Regions from separate parts of the Paracoccus sp. TRP genome, predicted to be linked through region 2. Evidence: riboswitches for the same ligand, from Rfam matches in the RefSeq annotation. Region 2 holds a riboswitch; the other holds the start of a gene.
The links. Region 2 has a riboswitch for thiamine pyrophosphate ahead of thiD (bifunctional hydroxymethylpyrimidine kinase/phosphomethylpyrimidine kinase). Riboswitches for the same ligand answer to the same signal wherever they lie in the genome.

Region 1: another riboswitch for thiamine pyrophosphate. It lies ahead of thiC (phosphomethylpyrimidine synthase ThiC); the one in region 2 lies ahead of thiD (bifunctional hydroxymethylpyrimidine kinase/phosphomethylpyrimidine kinase).

Annotation. Positions count from the first base shown of each region.
Region 1 covers NZ_AEPN01000018.1:66,902-74,306, reverse strand. Annotated here, with positions in the region: gene PARACOCCUSGL_RS0111290 (efflux RND transporter permease subunit) at 1-919, shown strand, start outside; gene PARACOCCUSGL_RS0111285 (efflux transporter outer membrane subunit) at 1,023-2,402, shown strand; TPP riboswitch at 2,438-2,568, shown strand; gene thiC (phosphomethylpyrimidine synthase ThiC) at 2,686-4,485, shown strand; gene PARACOCCUSGL_RS0111275 (MBL fold metallo-hydrolase) at 4,661-5,539, shown strand; gene PARACOCCUSGL_RS0111270 (SulP family inorganic anion transporter) at 5,623-7,356, shown strand; gene PARACOCCUSGL_RS0111265 (GntR family transcriptional regulator) at 7,353-7,405, opposite strand, start outside.
Region 2 covers NZ_AEPN01000001.1:221,078-228,482, reverse strand. Annotated here, with positions in the region: gene PARACOCCUSGL_RS0101120 (HAD family phosphatase) at 96-698, opposite strand; gene PARACOCCUSGL_RS0101115 (nucleotide sugar dehydrogenase) at 879-2,045, shown strand; TPP riboswitch at 2,138-2,242, shown strand; gene thiD (bifunctional hydroxymethylpyrimidine kinase/phosphomethylpyrimidine kinase) at 2,306-3,133, shown strand; gene PARACOCCUSGL_RS0101105 (FAD-dependent oxidoreductase) at 3,130-4,107, shown strand; gene thiS (sulfur carrier protein ThiS) at 4,091-4,288, shown strand; gene PARACOCCUSGL_RS0101095 (thiazole synthase) at 4,290-5,054, shown strand; gene PARACOCCUSGL_RS0101090 (thiamine phosphate synthase) at 5,051-5,647, shown strand; gene PARACOCCUSGL_RS0101085 (HesA/MoeB/ThiF family protein) at 5,644-6,603, shown strand; gene PARACOCCUSGL_RS0101080 (ABC transporter substrate-binding protein) at 6,603-7,405, shown strand, end outside.

The sequences.
Region 1 (7,405 bases), on a different contig from region 2:
TATCTCGGCGACGATCTCGCAATATCTGGGGTCGGCCTACATCAACGACTTCCCCAATGCCGGGAAGATGCAGCGCGTGGTCATGCAGGCCGAGGAAAACTCGCGTATGCAGGCCGAGGACATCCTGAAGCTCACCGTGCGCAACAGCAATGGTGGCATGGTGCCTTTCTCGTCCTTTGCAAGCGTAAGCTGGGAGCAGGGGCCGTCGCAGGTCGTGGGTTATAACGGTTATCCCTCGATCCGTATCGCGGGCGCTGCTGCTCCGGGCTACAGCTCTGGTGCCGCCATGGCCGAGATGGAGCGTCTGGCGACCGAACTGCCGCAGGGCTTTGGCTATGAATGGACTGGTCAGTCTCTGGAAGAGATCCAGGCCGGTTCGCAGGCGACGCTGCTTTATGCGATGAGTATTCTCTTTGTCTTCCTGCTGCTTTCGGGCCTTTACGAAAGCTGGTCGATTCCGCTGTCGGTGATGCTGGTGGTGCCCTTGGGCGTTCTGGGGTGTGTCGGGGCGGTGATGCTGCGTGACATGCCGAACGACATCTACTTCAAGGTCGGCCTGATCGCGATCATCGGCCTGTCTGCCAAAAACGCCATCCTGATCGTCGAATTCGCCAAAGAGCTGCGCGAACAGGGTCAAAGCCTGATCGAGGCGGCGGTACAGGCGGCCAAACTGCGCTTCCGGCCGATCCTGATGACCTCGCTGGCTTTTACGCTGGGCGTGGTGCCGCTTGCGATCGCAACGGGACCCTCGGCTGCCAGCCAGAACGCGATCGGTACCGGCGTGATCGGTGGGATGGTCGCGGCCACCGTCCTTGCTGTGTTTTTTGTTCCGGTGTTCTTCGTGTTCGTCCTTGGGCTTGTCAGCCGCCTGACCGGCGCAAAAGCTGAGAAGCCTGCAAAAGCCGATACGGCGGGCTAGGCTCCGGCTTCGCCGCAAGGGTACGGGCGGTCCCGGGGGCCGCCCGTGCTTTCCCTTCTTTTCCGCGACCCGGTTCCGGGCCGTTTCAAGCAGAGAGTTTCGGATGACTCATACCTTGTCTCTTTCCCGTCGCGGCATCCTGGGCGGGTTCGTCTCGACCCTGGCGCTTGCCGCCTGTAACCCGGTCACCTACACGGCGCCCAAGGCCGATGTGGCTACAAGCTTTGCCTCCAGCTCTCCGGCCCGGCGCGCCGGCTCGAACGCCTGGTGGGCAGCGTTTCGCGACAAGCGGCTGGATGCGTTGATTGCAGCGGGGTTAAAGCGCAACCTTGATGTCCAGACCGCTGTTGCCACGATCCGCGAGGCACAGGCCAATGCCCGGCTGGTCGGTGCAAACGACCTGCCGCAGGCGCAGGCCGAAGGTGCGGCCGGACGCGCGCACAACGAAACCGGCGTGGTCGAAACCACCTCTGCGACGCTGGGCGTTTCGTGGCTGATTGACCTTTTTGGGCAGAACCGCGCCGCGCGCGAGGGTGCCTCGGCCCGGCTGGATGCGGCCTATCTGTCGGCAGAAGTGGCGCGGCTGACCGTCGCCAGCGCAATCGCCTCGGCCTATGTTGATGCGCGCTACTATCAGGAGACGATGGCTCTGACCCGCCAGAGCCTTCAAAGCCGCAAGCGCACGCTTGAGATGACGCGGACGCAGGATGCCTTTGGCAGCGCCTCGCGCCTTGAGGTGCTGCAGGCTGAGCAGCTGGTTGCCCAGGCCGAGGCGGCCTTGCCCGCGCTTGAGGTCGGGTTTGACCAGTCGGTGAACCGGCTTGCGACCCTGACCGCTGGGCGCAGCACCGATATCGCGGCGCAGTTGCGCAAGACGGGTGGCCAGCCGCGCGCGCGCTACAGCGCCAGCGTCGGTGTACCTGCCGATGTGATCCGGGTGCGCCCCGATGTGCGCATGGCCGAACGCAACCTTGCCGCAGCTGTCGCCGATGTGGGCGAGGCGCAGGCCGCCTTTTATCCGCGCCTGACCCTGTCGGGCACGATCACGCCGACCAATATCCGCGGTGGCGGCAGCATGAAGACCTGGGGCTTTGGGCCCCAGATCACGCTGCCCCTCTTTACCGGGGGCGCGAATGAGGCCCGGCTGTCGGCTGCGCAGGCGCGTGCCGAACAGGCGCGGCTGGCGTGGCAGGCATCGGTCCTGAAAGCGGTCGAAGAGGTCGAGAACGCGCTGGCCGGCTATAACCGCGACGCTCGCGCAGTTTCCGCGCAATCGCGTCTGGTCGATAACGCCCGCGAGACGGTCAGCCTGACCCGCAGTTCGTATGAACTGGGCGAGGCTGATTTCTTCCCGGTCCTGGATGCCGAGCGCAGCCTGCTTTCAGCCCGTCAGGAACTGGCGGCAGCGGTGCGTCAGCAGGCGCTGAACTTTGTCGCTCTCAGCGCAGCCTCGGCCGGCGGTGTCGGCCTGCCTGCCAGCTGAGGGTATTGACCGGCCGCAGGGAAACGGCCATGCTGCCCGGACGTCAGGGGAGTCCCGCCCAGGGGACTGAGAGGCTGACAGGGACCGTCTTATAGCGGTTCCGGTGAAGCGACCCTTTGAACCTGACCCAGTTGATACTGGCGTAGGAAGACCGAAGGGCATTTCCCCATACGCAGATCGCGGGGTGGTCCTTTCGGGCCACCCGGCCCTTTTCGCATCTCGCGGGGCCGTTGGCCCCTTTCTGCTTCCGGGCTCGGCTGGGTCTCTGCTCAGGGAGAACGAGATGAGCCAGACCCTTCCCACTATCACCACCGGCCCTCTGCCCGGATCGCGCAAGATCCATGTTCCGGGGCAGGTGCACGATATTCGTGTGCCGATGCGCGAAATCGCGGTTTCAAACGAGGCACCGCTGATCGTCTATGACAGCTCTGGCCCCTATACGGATGCCGGGGTGCGGGCCGATATCGCGCGTGGTCTGCCCGATCTGCGCGGCGACTGGCAGTTGCGGCGCGGTGATGTGGCCTCCTATCCGGGCCGTCCCGTGACTGCTGCCGACAACGGGTTTGCCGAGGGCGCGCGCCTGACCCCTGCATTCCCTGAACGCCGCGATCCGCTGCGCGCGGTTGGGGACCGGGCAATTACTCAGCTTGCCTATGCTCGTGCGGGCATCGTCACGCCAGAAATGGAATTTGTCGCCATCCGCGAGAATGAAGGCAGGTTGGCCGCCCATATTCGCGATGGTGATCCAATGGGCGCGGATCTGCCCGATCTGGTGACGCCCGAGTTCGTGCGGGCCGAGATCGCTGCCGGTCGTGCGATCATCCCGGCCAATATCAACCATCGTGAGCTTGAGCCGATGATCATTGGCCGCAATTTTCGCGTCAAGGTGAATGCCAATATCGGCAATTCCGCCGTCACCTCCAGCATGGAGGAAGAGGTTGAAAAGATGGTCTGGGCGATCCGCTGGGGCGCCGATACTGTCATGGACCTTTCGACCGGGCGCAATATTCACAACATCCGCGACTGGATCATCCGCAACGCTCCGGTCCCGATTGGTACGGTTCCGCTGTATCAGGCACTGGAAAAGGTCGGCGGCGTCGCCGAGGATCTGAGTTGGGAGATTTACCGCGATACGCTGATCGAGCAGGCCGAACAGGGCGTCGATTACTTTACCATCCATGCCGGGGTGCGCCTGCATATGATCCCGCTGACTGCGCGCAGGGTGACGGGGATCGTCAGTCGCGGAGGCTCGATCATGGCGAAATGGTGTCTGCATCACCACCGCGAGAGCTTTCTCTATGAGAATTTTGAGGAAATCTGCGACATCATGCGTGCCTATGATGTCAGCTTCAGTCTGGGCGACGGGTTGCGCCCCGGTTCGATCGCTGATGCCAATGACGAGGCGCAATTCGCAGAGCTTCGCACCTTGGGTGAGCTGACCAAAATCGCATGGGCCAGGGATTGCCAGGTGATGATCGAGGGGCCGGGCCATGTGCCCATGCATAAGATCAAGGCGAATATGGATGAGCAGCAGCGCCATTGCCATGACGCGCCCTTCTATACGCTCGGGCCGCTGACCACCGATATCGCGCCGGGCTATGATCATATCACCTCGGGCATTGGCGCGGCGATGATTGGCTGGTTCGGGACCGCGATGCTTTGCTATGTCACGCCCAAGGAACATCTGGGTCTGCCCGACCGTGACGACGTCAAAACCGGTGTGATCACTTACAAGCTGGCCGCTCATGCCGCCGATCTGGCCAAGGGTCATCCCGGGGCGCGTCTGCGCGATGACGCCTTGTCGCGGGCACGGTTCGAGTTTCGCTGGGAGGATCAGTTCAACCTTGGCCTTGACCCTGACACCGCACGCGCCATGCATGACGAGACCATGCCGAAAGAGGCGCATAAGCTTGCGCATTTCTGCTCGATGTGCGGGCCCAAGTTCTGCTCGATGCGCATTTCGCACGACATCCGGGCCGAGGCCGAGCGTCAGGCCGGCATGGAGGAAATGGCCGAAAAATTCCGACAGGGCGGGGCGCTGTATCTGCCCGCGAAAGACGTCGCCGTGACCGAGGCGGGCTGACCTCGGCGCAGCAACCAGAGGCGGCCAGAGCCTTACTGGCCGCTTCCGTCTGACGCGGGGGCGGGGTCTTTTCCAGCTATGGTTTCGGTGGCACTGGGGCGTGGGATTGAATAGAGGTCATCCCATAGGCCGGCCTGGCCGGCTGCGGTTTAAAGAAGCAAAAGCGAGACGACCCATGGTGAATGTCCCGGAAGTGACCGGCTTCTACGAGGCGCGCACCGGCTCGGTGCAATATGTCGTAGCCGACCCCGAGACCGGAAAATGCGCCATCATCGACCCGGTGCTGGATTATGACGAGAAATCCGGTGCCACCGCCACCATCGAGGCCGACCGCATCCTTAGCTTTATCGCTGATAAAGGCTATGAGGTTCAGTGGATTCTGGATACCCATCCCCATGCCGACCACTTCTCGGCCGCCGATTACCTGCGTAGCAAGACCGGCGCCCCGACCGCCATCGGCGAAAAGATTGTCGAGGTGCAAAACCTGTGGAAGGATTTCTATAACTGGCCTGATTTCCCTGCCGATGGCTCGCAATGGGACAAGCTGTTTGCTGCGGGTGAGCGGTTCTCGGTCGGCAATATCCCCGCCCATGTGATGTTTTCACCGGGCCATACGCTGGCCTCGGTCACCTATGTCGTCGGGGATGCGGCCTTTGTGCATGACACGCTGTTCATGCCTGACAGCGGCACTGCCCGTGCCGATTTCCCGGGCGGAGATGCACATGTCCTGTGGCGATCGATTCAGGATATCCTGTCCCTGCCGGATGAGACGCGGATTTTCACCGGCCACGATTACTGTCAGGGCGGACGCGAGGCGCGCTGGCAATCGACCGTGGCCAAGCAGCGGACAACGAATATCCACCTGTCGCAGCGGCCGACCGAGGATGAATTCGTGGCCGTGCGCGAGGCCCGCGACCGCACCCTGCCAATGCCCAAGCTGATCCTGCATGCGCTGCAAATCAACATCAACGCCGGGCGTCTGCCCGAACCCGAGGCGAACGGGCGGCGCTATCTGAAAATCCCGCTGGACCTGTTGCAGGCCCCCTGGAAATAGCTGGGAAAAGTCAGGTGCTTGCGCTTGATCCGCCCCGGTGCTGATCTGCTATTGTCCAAAGGACGAGGGCAGGGAGTTTGGGTGTGAGACGAGTGCGGGGCTGGTTGCCCATTCTGGACTGGGGCAGGCGCTATGACGGCGCGACTTTCACCGCCGACCTGCTGGCGGCGGTGATCGTGACGATCATGCTGATTCCGCAAGGGCTTGGTTATGCCATGCTTGCCAACCTGCCGCCCGAGGCTGGGCTTTACGCCTCGATCCTGCCTTTGCTGGCCTATGCGGCCTTTGGCTCATCGCGCACGCTGGCGGTGGGGCCGGTCGCGGTGGTGTCGCTGATGACGGCCTCGGCTGTTGCGCCGGTGGTCGATGCCGGACTTGCCGATGCCGTCTCAGCTGCGGTGACGCTGGCAGCGCTTTCCGGTGCGATGCTGGTGGTGATGGGCATTTTGCGGCTGGGGTTTCTGGCGCATTTTCTTAGCCATCCGGTGATCTCGGGCTTTATCACCGCGTCGGGCATCCTGATCGCGGCGGGGCAGCTGCATCACATCCTCGGCACGCCGGGCGGTGGCGGCACCCTGCCACAGATCCTGTTCGCATTGGTGGCGCAGGCAGGCGAGATCAATCCCGGGACTGTGATCCTCGGGACTGGGGTGCTGGTCTTTCTTTACCTCTCGCGCCGCTATCTCAAAGGCTGGCTGACGCTTGCCGGGGTTGGGCCGCGTCTTGCCGATGGCATTGCGCGGGCGGCGCCGATCCTTGCCATTGCCGCGACCATCGGACTGACCCGCTGGCTGGATCTGGGGGGACAGGGTGTGGCGCTGATCGGTGCGATTCCACGCGGTCTGCCCAGCCCTGGCTTGCCGGTTCTTTCCTATGATCTGGTGGTGGCGCTGATCCCGGCGGCGCTGCTGATTTCGGTTGTGGGTTTTGTTGAATCCGTTTCTGTCGCACAGACGCTTGCTGCGCGGCGGCGCGAACGGATCGAGCCGGATCAAGAACTGGTCGGGCTTGGCGCCGCCAATATTGCTGCGGCGCTGACCTCGGGCTATCCGGTCACCGGGGGATTTGCCCGCTCGGTGGTGAACTTCGATGCCGGCGCGCGCACCCCTGCTGCAGGTGTGTTCACGGCTGTCGGCATCGCGCTGGCGACGCTGTTTCTGACCCCGGCGCTGGCCGATCTGCCACAGGCGACGCTGGCCGCGACCATCATCCTTGCGGTGCTGACACTGGTCGATTTCGGCGCGGTGATCCGTACCTTGCGCTATTGCCGCTCGGACGGGGCGGCGATGCTCGCAACGATCCTTGTCACCCTGACCCTTGGCGTCGAAGAGGGTATCACCGCCGGGGTGCTTTTGTCGCTGATCTTGCAGCAATGGCGTAGTTCACACCCGCATTCCGCTGTCGTCGGGCAGGTGCCTGGGACCGAGCATTACCGCAATACTGAGCGTCACCGTGTTATCACCCATCCCCGGATCCTGTCCCTGCGGGTGGATGAAAGCCTGTATTTCGCCAATGCCCGCTTTCTTGAAGATCGCATCGCCGCATTGGTGGCCGACCGTTCTGGGCTGCGCCATGTGGTCCTGATGTGTCCGGCGGTGAATGACATTGATGCCAGCGCGCTGGAAAGCCTCGAAGAGATCAACCGTCGGCTTGCCGAGACAGGCATCCATTTCCACCTTTCAGAGGTGAAGGGGCCGGTAATGGACCGGCTGCAGCGCAGCCGGTTCCTTGACCATCTGACCGGGCAGGTGTTTCTGAGCCAGCATGAGGCGATGTGCCGGCTAGCAGGTGTGGGTTGCGGGGCCGAGGCGCTTTAGCGGCCGCGGTGATAGGCCGGCACGCCCCACCAATGCTGGGTGCGTTCGC
Region 2 (7,405 bases):
CCCTGCTGCAAATAGATCAGGGTACAGTCGCGCCGGCTGTGCGGACCTGACCCCATCAACCTGACAGGGGGCTGCCCCCCGCTGTCAAGAATACTTCAGAACAACCCGCGCCGCGCCAGCTCGTCGCCCAGCGCGCCGGCCCCGGTGAACTGGATCGCATCGATTCCCAGCCCTCGCGCCGCTTCGACATTCGGCAGGCTGTCATCAACGAATACGCAATCCTCGGGCCGCAAACCGTTGCGATCCATCACCATGCGATAGATCGCCGGGCCTGGCTTCATCATCCCGACGCGGCCTGACACAAGAATGTCCGCGAAAACCGCGCCCAGCCGAGGATGCAGCTCCAGCGCATGGGGCCATGTCTCGGCCGCCCAGTTGGTCAAAGCATATAGCGGAACGCCGCGCGCAACCAGGGCCTCGGCGACTTCCCACGTCCCGGGAATAGTCTTTTCGATGGTCAGCGGAAAAGCCGCGAGATAGCCCGCCAGATGCCGCGCCTCGTCGCCATGCTCGGCCCGTGCGGCGGCAAGACCGTCCTCAAAGCTGCGCCCGCCGTCCTGCAACCTGTTCCAGCCGGCAAAATCGATGCGCTGCATCCAGGCCTCGGCCTCGGCCCGGCTGGTAAAGATATCCGCAAAGGCCAGCGCAGGGTCCCAGTCGATCAGCACCCCGCCAAGGTCGAAAATCACGCTTTTCATGGCATCCTTCCGCTTCGGTTGCGCCCAGATCGTCCGGAATGCCCCGCCAAGTAAAGCCCCGAGCCGCCGATTCCCCCGATGCGGCCCGATCTTACCCCACGCGGCAAAAATCTGCGCGACAGCTCTGACAGATCCAATCTGAACTGGACTGTTTTCTTCAGAGTGGATAGGACCCCGCACATGCGTATTTCTGTCGCCGGGCTAGGCTATGTAGGAATGTCGATCGCGGTGCTGCTGGCGCAGCACAACGAAGTCATGGCATTCGATCTGAACGCAGAGCGCGTGGCATTGGTAAATGCCCGCCGCTCACCCATTCAGGACCCCGATCTCGAGGAATGGCTGGCTGGAAAGCAGCTGTCCCTGCAGGCCACGACCGACCAGGCCGAGGCTATGGCGGGGGCGGATTTCGTCATCATCGCCACGCCGACGAATTACGACCCGCGCACGAACCGCTTTGACACCCAAAGCGTCGAGGCTGTGATCGCCCAGGCCCGCGACCACGCCCCGCAGGCAACGATCGTGATCAAATCCACGGTGCCCGTCGGATTCGTGGCACGGATGCGGCAAGAAACAGGCAATGAGAACATCATGTTCTCACCCGAGTTTCTGCGTGAAGGCCGCGCGCTTTACGATAACCTTTACCCGTCGCGCATCGTCGTCGGGGATCATGGCCCCGCTGCGCATAAGCTGGCCGATCTGCTGGCACAGGGCGCGATCCGCAAGGATATGCCGGTGCTTTTCACCGGCCCCGCCGAGGCCGAGGCGATCAAGCTGTTCGCCAACACCTACCTTGCGATGCGCGTGGCCTATTTCAACGAGTTGGACAGCTATGCTCTGGCCCGCGGCCTGAACCCGCGCGAAATCATCGAGGGCGTCGGCCTCGATCCGCGGATCGGCGATCAGTACAACAACCCAAGCTTCGGCTATGGCGGCTACTGCCTGCCCAAGGACAGCAAGCAGCTTCTGGCCAACTATGATCAGGTCCCGCAGAACCTGATTGCGGCGGTGGTGGAAAGCAACCGCACCCGCAAGGACTTCATCGCCGACCAGATCATCGCACGCGAACCCAAGGTTGTCGGCGTCTATCGGCTGGTGATGAAGGCCGGCTCGGACAATTACCGCGACAGCTCGATTCAGGGCATCATGAAGCGGATCAAGGCCAAGGGCATTCCCTGCATCGTCTATGAGCCGGTGCTGACCGAGGATCACTTCTTTCACAGTCCGGTCATCCGTGACCTCGACGCCTTCAAGGCCGAGGCCGATCTGATCATCGCGAACCGCCTTGGCCCCGAATTGGCCGATGTGGCAGACAAGGTCTATACCCGCGACCTCTTTGGCGTGAACTGAACGCAGGCAGGGCCCTGCCCCCAGCTTCCCTGACACCCGGACCCCGCAGCCCTTGCAACCCGGGGCGCGGGGCCCTAGTGTCATGCAAACGACTCATACACTTGGGGGGCCCCGCAACGGGGCTGAGAGGTGCAAGGCACCGACCCATCGAACCTGATCCGGGTCATGCCGGCGTAGGGAAGGGTAGAGTGAAGCGGCAAGACCATCCGCAAAACTGTCCCGACCCCATCTGCATGCCCGGCTGAACTGAAAGGCGGGCCATGCCGGGATTTCCTTCCCCACCTATCGCGCTGACGATTGCCGGATCGGATAGCGGCGGCGGCGCCGGGATTCAGGCCGATCTGAAAAGTTTTTCAGCACTCGGCGTCTTTGGCGCTTCTGTGATCACAGCCATCACCGCCCAGAACACCCGCACCGTTGCGGCGGTCGAACCCGTCAGCCCGGCGATGATCGCCGCCCAGATCGATACGGTCTTTGGTGATCTTGATGTGCGCGCGGTCAAGATCGGCATGCTGGGCGGCCCGGATGTGATCACGGTGGTGGCCGACCGTCTGACCGCGCTTCTGGCAGCCAATCCGATCCCGGTGGTGCTTGACCCGGTGATGGTGGCAAAGTCGGGCGACCCGCTTTTGCCGGACGAGGCAGTCTCGGCCCTGCGTGAACGGCTTATCCCGCTTGCGACCGTTCTGACGCCGAACCTGCCCGAGGCCGCGCGGCTTCTGGATCGCGCCCCCGCGCAAACCCCGGATGAGATGCGGGCGCAGGGCAAGGCACTTTGCGCCCTTGGCGCCACACATGTGCTGATGAAGGGTGGCCATGCCAGCGGAGAGACCTGCACCGACCTGCTGATCGGAGCCGAACCGCTGACCCTGACCGCACCGCGCCAGCACACAGCGAACACCCATGGCACCGGATGCTCACTGTCCTCGGCCATCGCGGCAGGGCTTGCGCAGGGGATGACGGTGCCGGATGCGGCAGACCGCGCGCATGGCTGGTTGCAGGGTGCAATTGCGGCCGCAGATGAGCTGGCGGTGGGGCTGGGCCATGGGCCCGTGCATCATTTCCACGCGCTATGGAGGCAGGCATGACCGCGATTACCATCCTGGGCGCGGGGGTGATGGGTCTCTCGATTGCGACCGAACTGGCCGCGCGTGGGAAACAGCCGCGTATCATCGACCCTGCCGGCAAGCCCGGCTCACATGCCTGCAGCTGGCGCGCGGGCGGCATGCTTGCCCCCTATTGCGAGGCCGAAAGCGCCGAGCCGGTGGTGCTGCGCCTTGGCCTCGACGCCGCCGATTGGTGGGAAGCAAATGGCGCCGAGGTCACCCGGCGAGGCACGCTTGTGCTTGCCCCCTCACGCGACCGGACCGAACTTGACCGCTTTGCCCGGCTGACCAAGGCTCATCAGCCGGTGACCGGTGACGATATCGCGACGCTGGAACCCGAACTGGCCGGCCGCTTTTCGCGCGGGCTGCATTTCGGCACCGAGGCGCATCTGAACCCCCGCGCCGCCCTGCTGGCTCTGCGCGACCGGCTGGAACAGCGCGGCATCCGTATCGAGACCGAGGGCGCACCGACCGGCATGATCGTCGATGCGCGCGGCCTTGCTGCCAGGGACGAGCTGCCCGATCTGCGCGGCGTGCGCGGCGAAATGCTGGTGCTGCGCTGTCCCGAGGTCACGCTGACCCGCACCGTGCGGCTTTTGCATCCGCGCATCCCGCTTTACGTCGTGCCGCGTGGCGACGGGGTCTATATGATCGGCGCGACCATGCTGGAAACCGGCGGCAAGTATCGCGTCACCGCCCGTTCGGCGGTCGAGATGCTGTCGGCTGCCTATGCCCTGCATCCGGGCTTTGCCGAGGCCGAGATCCTTGAGCTTGGCTCGGACGCGCGCCCCGCCTTTCCCGACAATCTGCCCCGCCTGCGCCGGCGCGGTGGCACGCTTTTCGCCAACGGCCTTTACCGCCACGGCTACCTTCTGGCCCCTGCCGTGGCACGTATGGCCGCCGATTATCTGCTTGAGGGCCGGAAACCGGAGTTCATGGATGAAGATCACCCTTAACGGAGCGCCGCGCGACCTGACCGGCCCGACCGTACAGGACGTGCTGACCGAAATCGGACTTGGTACGGCCAAGGTGGCAACGGCACTGAACGGTGCCTTCCTGCCCGCCGCGGCCCGCCCGGAAACGACGCTCAGCGACGGCGACGCGCTGGAAGTCGTGGCCCCCATGCAAGGAGGCTGAGATGCCGGTCTTTTACGGAACCGAGGTCGCAAGCCCGCTGATGCTGGGCACCGCGCAATACCCCTCGCCCGCGATCATGGCCGAGGCATTCCGTGCCTCGGGCGCTGGCATCGCCACCGTCAGCCTGCGCCGCGAAGGCGGCGGCGGGCAGGACTTCTATCGCCTGATCCGCGATCTGGGCATCCCCGTCCTGCCCAATACCGCCGGCTGCCATTCGGTACGCGAGGCCGTGACCACCGCCCAGATGGCACGCGAGCTGTTCGAGACGCCCTGGATCAAGCTTGAGGTCATCCGCGACGACGACACACTTTGCCCCGATGTGATCGCGCTGGTCGAGGCGGCACGGGCGCTGTCCGGGGACGGCTTTCAGGTATTCCCCTATTGCACCGAGGATCTGTCGGTCTGCGGACGGCTGCTTGATGCGGGCTGCGAGGTGCTGATGCCCTGGGGCGCGCCCATCGGCTCGGGCCGGGGGCTGAACAATCCCTATGGGCTGCGCAGCCTTCGGGCGCATTTCCCCGGTATCCCGCTGGTGGTCGATGCAGGCATCGGCCTGCCAAGTCACGCCGCGCAGGCGATGGAGCTGGGCTATGACGCGGTGCTGCTGAACACCGCCGTCGCCAAGGCAGGCGATCCGGTCGCGATGGCCCGCGCCATGGCATCGGCGATCGAGGCCGGAAAACTGGCCCATGGCGCAAACCCGATCGAGGCACGCGACATGGCCGCGCCTTCGACCCCTCTGTTTGGAATGGCGGTGCTGGGATGAAACTGCCGCGCTTTTACCCGATCTTTGACAGCGCCGATTGGCTGCGCCGCGCCCTGCCTCTGGGCGTGAAACTGGTTCAGGTCCGCATCAAGGACCAGCCCCCGGCCCGGCTGATGGGCGAACTGGCATTGTGTCGGGAACTTTGCCGCGATCACGGCGCGACGCTGGTCGTCAATGATCACTGGCAGGCCGCCATCGACCTTGGCTGTGATTTCATCCATCTGGGACAAGAGGATCTGGACACCGCCGACCTGCCGGCGATCCGCCGCGCCGGGCTGCGGCTTGGCATCTCGACCCATGACCATGCCGAGTTGGAGCGGGCGCAGGCCCTTAAGCCTGATTACATCGCCCTGGGCCCGGTATGGCCGACCATTCTGAAAAAGATGAAATGGGAACAGCAGGGCCTTGACCGCGTCCGCGAATGGCGCAGGCTGGTGGGCGAGACGCCGTTGGTCGCCATCGGCGGCATGACACCCGGGCGCGCGCTGGAAGCCTTTGCCGCGGGCGCGGATATTGCTTCGGTTGTCACCGACATCACGCTGAATCCCGACCCCGAGGGCCGCATCCGCGAATGGCAGCGGGTGGCGGCATGACCCGCTATGCCCGCCAGATGGTCCTGCCCGAGGTCGGCGCAGCGGGGCAAGAGCGTATCTCTGCCGCCCGCGTGCTGATCGTCGGCGCGGGCGGTCTGGGTGTGCCCGCACTGCAATATCTTGCCGGGGCAGGCATCGGGCAGATCACCCTGATCGACGCTGATACGGTCGAGGAAACGAACCTGCACCGCCAGCCGCTGTACCGGATCGACGACATCGGTCAGCCCAAGGTCCGCGCCGCCGCGCAGGCGCTGGCGCGGCTGAACCCTGCCGTTAAGGTCGAGGCGCTAAAGGACCGGCTGACACCCGTGAATGCGCCTGCGCTGATCGCGGCGGCGGATGTGGTGCTGGATTGCGCCGACAGCTATGCGGCCAGCTACACCTTGTCTGATGGCTGCCTTGCAGCGGGAAAGCCGCTGATCTCGGCCTCGGCGCTGGGGCTTTCGGGCTATGTCGGCGGGTTCTGCGGCGGTGCGCCCAGCCTGCGCGCGCTTTTCCCCGACCCGCCTGACAGCGGCCAGACCTGCGCGACCGCTGGCGTGCTTGGCCCTGTCGTCGGGATGCTGGGCTGTATTCAGGCCCAGATGGCGCTGCGGCTGATCCTTGGCACCACGCCCTCGCCCTTGGGTGAATTCGTTCGCTTTGAGGCCGGCCGCTTCAGTCAGTTCCGCTTTGACGCCGCGCCCGAAACCACCGGCCCCCGCTTTATCGCACGTGATGAAATCGCCCCAGCTGATCTGGTCATCGACCTGCGCCCCGAAGACGAGGCGCCGCGCAAGGCCACCCCGCAGGCGCTGCGCCTGCCCGGATATGGCCCAACCGGTCCCCTGCCCGAGCCCGGTCAGCGTGTGGTGCTGGCCTGCCGTTCGGGTCTGCGTTCCTGGCGCGCCGCCGACGCGCTTTCCCACCGTTGGGATGGCGAAATCGCCCTTCTTGCCCTTGGAGACGAGAATTGATGAAACATTTCACCCTTGCCGCCGCCTTTGCCCTGCTGGCCCAGCCAGTGCTGGCCGAGGATAAGGTCACGCTGATCCTTGACTGGTTCGTGAACCCCGACCATGCGCCGATCATCGTTGCGCAGGAAAAGGGCTTCTTCAAGGACGAGGGGCTTGAGGTCGAGATCGTCGCCCCCGCCGATCCTTCGGATCCGCCCAAACTGGTCGCCGCGGGCAAGGCCGATTACGCCATCAGCTACCAGCCGCAACTGCATCTGCAGGTGCATGAGGGCCTGCCCCTGCGCCGCGTCGGCACGCTGGTCGCAACGCCGCTGAACTGTCTGATGGTCAAGGCCGATGGTCCGGTGCAAGAGATTGCGGATCTCAAGGGCAAAAAGATCGGCTATTCCGTCTCGGGCGTCGAAGAGGCGCTGGTGGGCCAGATCCTTGCCTCGGCCGGGCTGACGATGAACGATATCGAGATGGTCAACGTAAACTGGTCGCTGTCGCCCGCATTGATTGCCGGTCAGGTCGATGCCACCATCGGCGCCTATCGCAATTTTGAGCTGACGCAGATGCGGCTCGAGGGGGCCGAGGGCAAATGTTTCTTTGTCGAGGAACAGGGCGTTCCGACCTATGACGAGCTGATCTTTGTCGCCAACCCCGACAATCTGGATCGCGACCGCACCCTGCGCCTGCTGCGCGCGGTCGAACGCGGCGCACAATATATGGTCAACCACCCCGGCGAAGCATGGGAGCTGTTCTCGGCCACCGCGCCCGACCTCAAGGACGAGCTGAACTCTGAGGCGTGGAAGGAAACGCT